DNA from 2 places in the Bifidobacterium sp. genome. Region 2 is predicted to be linked to the other one. Evidence: riboswitches for the same ligand, from Rfam matches in the RefSeq annotation. Region 2 holds a riboswitch; the other holds the start of a gene.

Region 1 (5,919 bases), 680 kb from region 2:
CTGGCAACAGTGGAAACTCTCATCTCCTGCTCTTGACACGGTGGCAGAGGCAATCATCCGTGCCAGCAGTAATGCCTTAGTTCAAGATTGATCTTTTATGCACAGAGTTAGACGATAACTGCGATAATAGTAGAGATATCTCGAGCAATATTCAGAAAAAAACTCCACTATTATCGCAGTTATCAACGTAATGAGTTCACTATGAACCCAGATAATCAGATTCCTCTGTCGGGCTCGAAGGAACTGCACGCCCATGAGTGACGATGCCTAAACCAGCGAGATATGCTTCTCTACCTGCTTGCACGGCATGTTTAAATGCACGAGCCATTACTGGAATGTTCTGAGCACTAGCAATCGCCGTGTAGGCCATTATGGCGTCCGCTCCCATTTCCATAGCCTCTGCAGCTTGGCTAGGACGTCCTATCCCTGCGTCAATAATTACCGGAACCTTAGCATTGTCAATAATGACTTCTATTAGATCACGTGTCCCCAAGCCCTTATTTGAGCCGATTAATGAGCCCAAAGGCATCACGCAAGCTGCACCAGCATTCTCAAGCTGTTTGGCAGCCAGAGGATCAGGCATCATATATGGCATAACAACGAAACCTTCATTCGCCAATTGTTCCGTAGCCTTGATTGTCTCCGTATTATCTGGCAACAAATATTTCGTCTCATGCTCGATCTCGACTTTGATAAAATCAGTGCCGCAGACTTCTCGAGCAAGTCTGGCAATACGCACAGCCTCTTGCGCATTACGTGCCCCTGAAGTGTTGGGAAGCATAGTAACTCCATCAGGAATGAAATCGAGAAGATTATTCTCAGGCGTTCTGCACCTACGCAACGCCATGGTGACAATCTGTGTTCCTGCATTTTCAATGGCCGCTTTTATGAGCGATACATCATATCGACCAGAGCCAAGGATGAATCGACTAGTGAATTGGTGCCCACCAAGAACTAGCGGATCGCTTCCTCCTGTCGCTAAGTTGTCAAAGGCATGTTCACCAGGAACTGGTAACAGAGCAACATTGTGCGCTGTGCCGATTAATTCATCGAGCTCTTGAGCACTCAGCGTCTGCACATTCTCAGCAGGCGAAGATCCACCAGACTGTTGTGCAATATCTATCGGGTCTATCGGGTTACTACCACTCATCATCGTACTTTCTTTGTATTGACAAATTCAATTGCACTTAAGAATTCAAATACCGATCACTGCATCATTCAGGCAACATTTTGACCAAGGATAAGTCGGGTAATCATATTGGCCTCGTGACATGCAACAACGCCAACTCGAGGAGCCATAAGCCCCTCTCCTGGCACAGGGGCAGTCACGCCGTCGCCACAGAAATAGAAATGCTCCGAGATACGTTTAGTTTCGATGGTGTTTGAACTTCCAAACCCCGCCATTCCAGAGGCAGTCAGCAGTTGAGCATGAGGCAGATATTCGAGAACCGCATTCACTAAAATACTTTTGTTCTCGGGCACATCAAAAGCTTCCGCGATAATCTCATCGTCCGCAAATAATGAAGCTACATTCTGCTCATTGACTGCTACAGAATCAATACGAACCTCAACATAGGGGTTAATTTGAGCAAGGTTCGATCTCAGTGCCTCAGTTTTCAGCTGCCCAAGATCTTTGAGGAAGTACTGTTGCCGATTGAGATTCGACATATCTACACGATCAAAGTCCACCAGGTGTAAATGACCGACTCCTATGCGTGTTAACGCTACAGCTATGGTCGAGCCTAAGCCTCCCAGACCAGCAATAGCAACATGGGCGGCATCTAGCTGACGTTGTACCTGTTGAGTGTGACGCTCAAATAGAGCGTTCTGAAGCTCTTGTTTACTCACCAAACTTTTTGGATCACCACAGCGATTAAATGCTGCGCGACGAGCCTCGATCTGTTCGGTGCTAGCTGATATAGATTGTTCTTGAGAAATCATCACTCAGCCTCCCTGAACGAAAGTTACGATTTCGACGGTATCGTCATCACTCAGCATCGTTTCAGCGTGCTTGCGCAACGGTATGATGCCACCGTTGACTTCAACCTGCCACTCGTTGAGCCTGTAAGCCTCGCTCTTTGAGCAAGTCAGACACACTAAGCGCAACGCTTCGCGCGTATTGCTCCCCATTAATAATCACTGCACAATCCCCCTTGTTGCCACAAGTTGCGCATCCAGTACGCACGAGTACCCCCCCAACATCCATGGGACGAATCTCGCGACACCATCATTCGTTGGTGCACTACTGCATACGCAACATTGAGTTATCGGGAACGGAATCCCATACAGCAATACCGCCACACCATTGAGGGGAATGACAATACCTTGCCCATGCTTCTTCATCAGGGTGGGTACTTCTTATCACCTACAACGGGTGACGGGAATAAAGAGTCAACGTCATTTGACGTTAGATAACCATTTCCTTACGGCGGCATTACCCGCATCAAGTTCTCGGTCGAAGTCTAGGACTTCCTCTCAGCCTTTTCAGGCTCCCGTTCGATTACGATTATGATATTCGCCTCAACCATCGACATTCTTGTATGTTCAGATTCTCAATGACATCAACACTGAGATAGCAATGTCTTGCTACTTGGCATGATGTAAGCATGACAGCAGCACACGAATCTGGTATCGATATCCCCGAGGGCAGCGCTCCACAGCGCAAAACCGTTGAGCATCAGCGCGCTCAGAACTACACGGTTATTGAGCGTTATCTTCACTCAGGTCATGGCGAAGCGCTACTACAACGACATAAGCTCTTTTGCGAAGATGGTATTTCAGGCTTGTGGACTTCTGACAGCGGCTCCCCAGTCTTTGCGCAGGGCCGTGACAGTATCGCACAATACGATATCTGGTCTGCAGAGCACTTCCCTGACTGGCAATGGCACAACATCCGTATATGGCAAACTGACGATATTAACCAGCTGTGGGCTGAGTGCGACGGCGAAGGTACCCTCATACTCCCCAGCCATCCACCCGTGCATTACCGGAATCATTTCATTTATTCCTTCGAAATGCGTAACGGTCAGATTCTGCGCGAGCGTGAATTCATGAATCCGATTACTGAGATGAAAGCCCTAGGTATGCAAACACCAACCATAGATCTGGGTGACTTTCCAGAAACTCATTAATTCCGCTTACACGCCACTCGAAAGAAGAACAGCAGCGATGACATCAACCACAACAATCAGCGCCATAGATTTTGCCGGTTATACTATCCCGCGCTTAGGCCTCGGATGTATGGCTCTGTCTATTGAAGGTCGCCCAGCGTATTCCACAGCTGTTGCTACCATCCATAGTGCACTCGACGCTGGGGTGCGTTACCTTGACACGGCATGGTCATACTACCTACCGCGATACTCGCCTCAATCTCACAACAACGCCTCAAGATTGGAACAATCTGACTATGGAGAACGCTTGGTCCATGAGGCAGTAACAACTTGGGATGGCCCACAACAAGATGTGCTGATAGCAAGCAAAATCGGATGGTCTCGCACCGTAGATCAATATGGAACATATGGATGGCAGGCTGACGCACGGCCAGAGACCATTATTGCTCAAGCAAAAGAATCAGCACAGCGATTAGGGGTTGAAAGCTTGGGACTGCTGTACTCACATTGCGATGACCCCAATGTGCCTTACGAAGATCAGATGGGAGCTTTCCGTCAGCTAGTTGATGAGGGGGTTGCTCGCACTATTGGAATCTCTAGGGTTGATAACCACAATATCGACGTTGCACATCACATTCTTGGCAAAGCTTTGGTAGCCGTGCAGAATCAGTTCTCACCCTCATACCCAGATCCGCTGCACACCATGGACCATTGCAAGGCCTTAAACCTAGCTTTTGTGTGCTGGTCACCGCTGGGAGGATTTCTTGATCCTGTTGATGCAGGCGCTTATGATGCTTTCAAAAAAGTAGCCCAACGACGCGGCATCTCCTATCAACGAGTAGTACTCGCTTGGGAATTATCTCGCTGCGAGACACTTATCACCATTCCCAGTGCCCGTAATCCACATGAAATTCAAGACTCGTTCGCAGCCACACAATTGCTACTCACTGAGGAAGAATTGTCGCAACTGCCGTAATGCTGGTGTCTATATGAGATGACAGCTGCTCTCATTCAACAGGTGGTAAAGCACATATGGCTACTGCGGACGCCACAGTCCCGTCATGGCTGAGCGAGAGATGCCATGTAATCTCATCATGTTGTGTATCTGCTTCGCGTCTACTGGCGCGTCCTACAGATTCACGCAAACACTGTTCTACAGCTACGGCAAGCACCACATGTGGTCGTCCACGCGAATCATCAAGTATTTCAATTTGAGCCCACGGGATAGATTCCACTGAATATGGAGATGGTCTATTCCCCAGCGCTTCTTCCCATGCCTTGATCACTGCTTCTTTACCTGCCCAGCGTGCTGCGAGGTGCACATTCTCACCATCGCCTTTGAGCTGAGCTCGTATCTCACTCTGCCTACGCTCTCGCACTGAAAACAACGATTTGAAAGTGGAACCTGGCATGTTGAGTTGCTCAACAAAGGCAGGCACATCCACCACATCGTGCCCAAGGCCAAGAACTGCCCCTACTGCCGCATGTTCAATCACCATATCTTCATTCTCTCGCTCTTTACCCGAATATACATACTGCGCAGAAGCACTAAACAGCACGCCATGGAGTCATTATTCAGCTCCAATCAGACGTAGCGATTATTGTGTAGGGATTCCAAAGTGCAAATCACTGCACATGGCTCAACAATGGCGGAATAACAACAACCGGTTTATTCAAAGTGTCAAGATAACGCAAAAATCCCTACACAAACGAATTCGCCCCCTTTGTCAAAGCAAAAACTGTGCATTTGGACACGCGCAGCAGACCAACAATCGATGTCTAGCGTGCCCAAATGCACAGTTTCAACGAGAACTCATGAGATCAGCGCTCGTAGTATCCACTCTCACCGAGACGAGCTGCTGGATTAAGCAGCATAGCCTTCTCAACCTCGTGACCGTCATAGCCATGACCATCTTCATGGAAGCGACGGTTATCAATTGGCGTATACAGTTCAGCGCGGCCCATCATGCCTTCGATGAAGTGACGCTGACCTGCTGCCAAACGAGCATTAGCCTTCTCACGCCATTCCTCCAAAGCCTTCTTACCAGCCGTATTTGCCACAGCAGCTTCAAACGCACCCGGGTTAACGATTGCACCGAAGCCAGAGACATGACCGAAGCCCAGTGAAGTTACCAAACCTGCCTTGACTGTGCCAACAGGCAAAGGCTTGGTCAGCCATACCATATGGTCATCATGGCGAAGTTTAGGATCAACACAATCTAGAGAAGCATTCGCTGGGACTACACCTGACTTGAAGAGCTGAGTCAAACCATTGATCTGGAAGATGCAAGCACCACCCTTGGCATGACCAGTCAAACTCTTCTGTGAAATCACATACAAGGGATTACCATCTGCACGGCCAATAGCATGGGCCAAGGTGTTGTGCAGCTCAGATTCGTTCGGATCATTGGCATTAGTTGACGTGTCATGCTTGGATACCACACCGATTTCATCTGGAGAAACACCCAAGACATCAAGGTCGTGAACCAGCTTAGAATCCTTGCCGCCGAGTCCGGCCGCAAGCGCGCCCAGACCTGGTGCTGGAATCGAAGTGTGTCCACCATCCGCAAAGGAATGGATGTATCCAACGACACCGGCCACTGGCAATCCCATTCGCAATGCAATGTCACCGCGTGTTACCAGAATCGTGCCGCCGCCCTGTGATTCAAGGAATCCGCCACGTCGACGATCGTTAGCTCTCGAGAAGAAGCGAGGACTGATACCTTTTGCAGACATCTCAGCAGAATTGGCAGTGGCATTCATGTTGCCGAAACCAATCACTGATTCCACACCAATGTCATCAATCGCA
Region 2 (5,919 bases):
TCGCATTTTCTTGAGTCGCTGCATGAATTGCCTCAATCGGGCTGAGACCACCGAATCTATTCAGTAGTGCAAGTTCACGCCAGGTGTTGTATTGGGTTACGAATGTCATAGCGGTATCTGTGCCCATACCAATGGAAATGCCGTTAGCCCGTGCGTCATGAATTCCTTGAACCATTTCATCAACCGCAATATGCGCATTCGCTACAACAATGTCACTTACGCCAGTGATATCTTGGCTGATCTTCACAAGAGGCAACGCCGCAGATAATGTCGGGATCAGCGCTGACCAGCCACGTAACGAGAGGGGATTGTTCTGAAAGAGGTCAACAATCTCATCGTTCATCGCACAACCATGCTCAATCGTATCCACACCAGCGCGTAAAGCCATTGTTACTCCCAATGGACTTTGAGCATGCGCCGCAACTAAAAGACCAGCATGATGCGCTTCTACACATATTGCCGCCATCTCTTCTTCGCTCATCTGGGGGCGACCGGCATCACCTATTCGTCTAGCATCCGTGACACCACCAGTGGCTGCGATTTTGATTGCAGTTACGCCATGCATGATATTGATGCGAGCGTTCTTCCTGTTCTGTGAGGGGGAATCACCGATCAGCGCTATCTGAGGGCTGCCATGCCCGCCTGTAATAGCGAGAAGGGGTCCTGAAGCCAACATTCTTGATCCGAGTTCCTTGCCCTTATCAATTTGCTGCTGCAGAGCGACCGCTTCATAACCCACATCTCCCACGGTACGGAATGTAGTTACTCCCGAGAGCAACAAGGTTCGTGCATTGAGCTTTGCTCGGTGCTTTGATAGTAGAGTCCCGATTGGGCTATGAAGCACAGAGCTGACTGCTCGTTGAAATGTAGGGCCTGTCAACAATTCAGGCAAGGGTTTGCCTTCTGAAAAGAGATGGACATGCGCATTGATTAATCCGGGAAGCAAATATTTTCCGCTACCATCTAGTCGATGGCAGTTCTGTGGAACTACAGTGTGTTGTTTCGGACCAACCGCCGTAATCGTACCGTTAGTACCGACGACGACGTTATACCCTCGCAGCAGACCATCTTGAGCATCTTCGCTAATAATATTTACGTTGCATATTGCAAAAGAATCGTTCATAGCATCAATCCCTACTGGTCACGGCACATTGCCTTAACACATTCACTACATAGCCCAACTGCCATATATACCACGTCATGATAGTGGTGCATCCATATGAATGAGTTTAGAAGAACATACAGTCGCTACCAGTGACCTTGAAAAGAGGAAGGACGAGAGCAATACTGATCCGCAGTTGGTGTATATTGCCAAGAATTATTGCCTAGGAAAATGCGTACAGGCTGAGATAGTTCCTCACATATATCCCAGCCCTTACACATCGTTGACGTCATCATTCCGTTATCGACAACATCAGGGTTTATTCGTGTATATAAGCGTCATCGAAAAACCCCAATTCAAAGTGCACGGCATCGGTGAAATGACGGGCAACTTCAGAATCCTGAGGATCAGCAACACGATTGAACTCATCAATAAGAAACTGGACCCACGCAGAGAAATCATTGCCACGATGCACATCAATCCAGCCGATATGTTGATCCTTTTCGGGCATCCTGCTTCCTCCCGCAGTTGATTCCTCAGCCCAATCCAAATAGATAGATTCTGCAACGACCAGCACCGCAAGTGCTTGAGCATAAGAATGAGAGTCAACAGCATCCCGATACAATTTGCGGAATCCCTTGGAAGAGGGAGTGAGTTCGGGCGCTGTTAGTTCATCATCGCTCACATGGAACTGTACAAAGCGGTCGTGAAAATAGGTATTCTCGTCATTAGCGATAAAGCCCATCTGCTGGCCCAAGCGTACTTTGGCTGGCATTGTATCTGCTGCAGCAATGGCCTCACCCAGTAGTGAATAGAAATCGTAAGAAAATTGCCAATCTTGTATAAGGTAATGTCGCAATATCTCGTCAGGCAAGGTGTCAGATACCAACTCGTTCACGAAACGATGGTGAATCGTACTATCCCATTCCTGTGAACATTGAGCTTTAAGTACGTCGTATGCTGTGGTATTCATCGTTGTTGCCCCTTACTACTTTCACTACATACAGCCTTGGTAGCGCAATATGTAAATACACTTCGTAGTGGGCATTGATTATGCAGAGTCATCACATGACATCCCTTCGTCAGTACTAGCTGTATCAGGTTCGACGGGTTTTTCTCAGCAGCAACTATTTGCGGCACCCCGAGTCGGGATTTACACTACCGCTGGGCAAGGATGTGCGTTTGTGTAGGGATTTTGGGGGACAGCAGATTGCTAGTAAACGGGCTTTTGTTGGAAATACAGCATTTCTTAGGAGCTCTTGATTACAAATAATTCTGGATTTACTACACAAACGGAGCTTCATAGAAACAAACATTCAAGAAACGCTGTCAATCGTTTGACGTAAATCGATTGACGTGTTAATTTGATGTCAGCATTCCAGCAGAGAAGCAACGGATACTCATCTGCATGGTCCGTATTGGAATGTGAGGTACCTTCTTGCGCCGCCAACGACGGGGCACGTTGGGGAAGAACAGAATGAAAGGATGGAAATCATGGCACGACGAGGTGCTAAACGGCGCTTGCTCTCACTAGCAGCTGCAGCGCTTGCATCAACGATGGTTCTTGCTGGGTGTGGAGGTTCTGGCAGCGATGAGGCCACAGTTGACGCCAATGGAAAACCAATCGTCAAGATTCTCATTACACGATATTCAACTGATGTAGCGATGAAAACCATGGGGTGGACGAAGGACATCGAAACAGCCTGCGACTGCACAATAAAATGGGATGATGTCGCTGACTCATCTTGGAGCCAACAGAAATCCGCAGTTTTGGCTTCGGGTGATGTTCCAGATGTCTCAATTTTCACCTTCGATCCGACAGACGGCGAACAATATCCATACTTTGAAGATCTTTCAAAGCATTTGAACCAAATGCCCAATGTCAAGAAATTCTTTGCCACTCAGACTAGTGCCAAAAAGATGGTTGCTGACAAAGAAGGCCATGTTTATGTCTTGCCATCTGACCGCGGAGAAAACTACCGTGTCTCCTCGAATCACATGTTCATCAACAAGACATGGTTAGACAAACTCGGTCTGCAAATGCCCACAACTTGGGATGAATTAACCAAGGTTCTCACCGCTTTCAAGACTCAAGATCCTAATGGCAACGGCAAAGCGGATGAAGTGCCCTTCAATATGCGCAGAATTGACACCACAGGATTCTCACTTTGGAATCCCTTTGTACTGCTGAATTCTATGGGAATCACCACTAGCTTCGCCGGCACATCACCCTCATTCCAAGGCATTTACGTGAAGGATGGCAAAGTCGGAAACTTCCTTGAGAGCGACGAATATAAGAGTGTTGTCAAGTATTTGCACTCCTTGATGGAGCAAGGACTCATTCCTGCAGATGCACTAACACGAGAAGACGCTGCCATAACCGCTGATACGGTAAGCGACGGCAAAACTGCAAAGAGCGGCATGATAGTTGGCTGGGCTACTACTGATTTTGAGAAACTTAAGGATCAATATGTGGCACTACCTTCACTCAAGGCAACAGCTTCGACCCCTGATTCCGATGTCACTTGGGATTCCTCACAGGATTTGACTGAGCTATCCAACCACGCCATCGCTGTTTCCAAAGATGCACCCAACAAGGAAGCCATTTATAAGGTGGTTAACGCACTCTACGGAGAAAAGGTTTCAATCCAACAGTATTACGGTGATATTCCTGAAGACGTTACCAGCTCAGACAACAGCACCTACACAGTCAACGATCGTTGCTTCGATTCCAGCACCAAAGACCCATGCAAAGCGACTGCTGATCGTTTTGCTGGTTGGATTCCAGATAGTGCAACCGTCAAAAATGACCAGGCTAGTGAGGCTTTGAAGGAAGCAGATTCTGCTTACACCAAGGCATTCGCCAACGTTGATCAGACCAAGGATGTCATGCCAATCTACGTTCGTCCAGATTCGGATGATCAGACAACCATCACTAATAACAACACTGCTGTATTGAACTATGCATTGACCAAGACCGCCACATGGATCCAAAAGGGTGGTGTGGATGCCGACTGGGATGCCTATGTGAAGAAGCTTGACAGTGTAGGACTCACACAGAACGTCAAACTCTGGCAAAAGTACTACAACGAGTACACCAAGAACTGATCACAGGCTAGCTAACGCAATCGGAAGGGAAGCGCAATGACCCAGAGCGCAACAGTCGCAAGCGTAGCGGCAGGGCAAACACAGGTTACCCCTGGTTTGCAGGATTCTACGCAAATAGTCCCAGTCGCAGCGGCAGCGACAACAAGTAAGCGACGCAAGCGGCACGAAAGGCATCCAGCGATGCCTAAGCATGGTTCATTCATCTCACGTTTGGGTGAACATTTCAAGCGCTACTGGCAATTATGGCTGATGGTAACACCAGCTATCTGCTTCATTGGGCTGTTCGCCTACGTACCAATGTATGGCGTTCAGCTTGCCTTCCGAGATTTCGTTCCCAGCAAGGGCCTCGCAGGAGGCCCTTGGGTCGGGCTCAAATATTTCAGGCAATTCCTTGAGTCACCGATGTTCGGCAACATTATGAAGAACACCATTTCCATCAGTTTGTGGACGATGGTTATGGGCTTCATTGCACCAATTATCTTGGCACTGCTTATCAACCAGATTGGAAGCACCAAGGTTAAAGGTTTTGTTCAGACCATCACGTACATGCCTCACTTCATCTCAACTGTGGTGATTGTGGCAATGATCAATATCTTCCTGACACCAGGAACTGGCTTGCTAGGACGTTTCCTTGGAGACACCAGCTTGCTGGGGAATCCTAATCTCTTTACCCCTATATATTGGATTACGGAAGTTTGGCAGCACGTAGGTTGGAATTCGATTATTTATCTCGCAGCTCTGTCCAGCGTTGATACAGCACTGTATGAAGCTGCAAAAGTTGATGGCGCTCGTCGTTTCCAACTCATCCGATATGTTGACATTCCAACTATTCTGCCAACCTGTGGCATACTGCTAATTCTCAATATGGGAAGTGTGCTCAACGTTGGCTTTGAAAAGGTGTTCTTGATGCAGAACGCTCTTAACTTGTCATCTTCAGAAGTGATTTCGACATACACCTACAAGATAGGTATCGTGTCCAATCAGTTCTCTTATTCGACAGCTATAGGACTGTTCAATACATTAATCAACTTCGTGTTCCTCGTCATCGCCAATACGATCTCGAAGAGAGTTTCCGAAACCAGTATCTTCTGAGGGGGGAATCACTATGACATCAACAATTTTGCAAGGATCTTCCGGTCAGCCGGAAACTTCTAAAATCAGTGGAAACGATATTCCCTGGAATAAAAAAACGAAACAATCCAAAACGCTTAGTGACCGCATAGCCGACGGACTGATTGCCGTACTCGTTGTCGCAATCATTCTGGTAGTGCTTTACCCACTATGGTTCATTGTTATCGCTTCATTCTCTGATCCAACGAAAGTTGCTATTGGTGAGGTACTTACCCTCCCTAAAGGCACTAATTTCACCGGATACACGAAGATATTCGCCGATTCTCGAATCTGGACCGGTTATAAAAACACCCTGATTTATGCTTTCGCAGGTACAGCTCTCAATATGGTAGTTACCCTGCCAGCCGCATTTGCCTTGTCTCGCTCTGAATTCAAGCCGCGTCGTGTAATCATGTTCCTGTTTACATTCACGATGTTCTTTGGCGGCGGCCTAATTCCTAGCTACCTGTTGTATAAGCAGATTGGCATTTTGAACTCTATGTGGGTGTTTATCCTTCCTGGTGCAGTCAGTGTGTATAACCTCATCATCGCTAGATCGTTCTTTGAAACCTCTATTCCAGAGGAGCTTCATGATGCAG

The links. A riboswitch is a leader RNA that binds a small molecule or an ion and turns the genes downstream of it on or off. The one in region 2 is predicted to bind thiamine pyrophosphate.
Region 1: another riboswitch for thiamine pyrophosphate. It lies ahead of thiS (sulfur carrier protein ThiS); the one in region 2 lies ahead of LKI20_RS06105 (TenA family protein).

The regions. Positions count from the first base shown of each region.
Region 1 is NZ_JALCLM010000001.1:730,864-736,782, reverse strand. Features, by position in the region: gene LKI20_RS02975 (LysR family transcriptional regulator ArgP) at 1-91, shown strand, start outside; gene LKI20_RS02970 (thiazole synthase) at 200-1,153, opposite strand; gene thiF (sulfur carrier protein ThiS adenylyltransferase ThiF) at 1,219-1,941, opposite strand; gene thiS (sulfur carrier protein ThiS) at 1,945-2,130, opposite strand; TPP riboswitch at 2,403-2,506, opposite strand; gene LKI20_RS02955 (PhzA/PhzB family protein) at 2,607-3,131, shown strand; gene LKI20_RS02950 (aldo/keto reductase) at 3,169-4,086, shown strand; gene LKI20_RS02945 (holo-ACP synthase) at 4,118-4,609, opposite strand; gene LKI20_RS02940 (type I polyketide synthase) at 4,932-5,919, opposite strand, start outside.
Region 2 is NZ_JALCLM010000001.1:1,409,849-1,415,767, reverse strand. Features, by position in the region: gene LKI20_RS06110 (metal-dependent hydrolase family protein) at 1-1,123, opposite strand, end outside; gene LKI20_RS06105 (TenA family protein) at 1,422-2,075, opposite strand; TPP riboswitch at 2,160-2,256, opposite strand; gene LKI20_RS06100 (extracellular solute-binding protein) at 2,597-4,210, shown strand; gene LKI20_RS06095 (ABC transporter permease) at 4,391-5,302, shown strand; gene LKI20_RS06090 (carbohydrate ABC transporter permease) at 5,316-5,919, shown strand, end outside.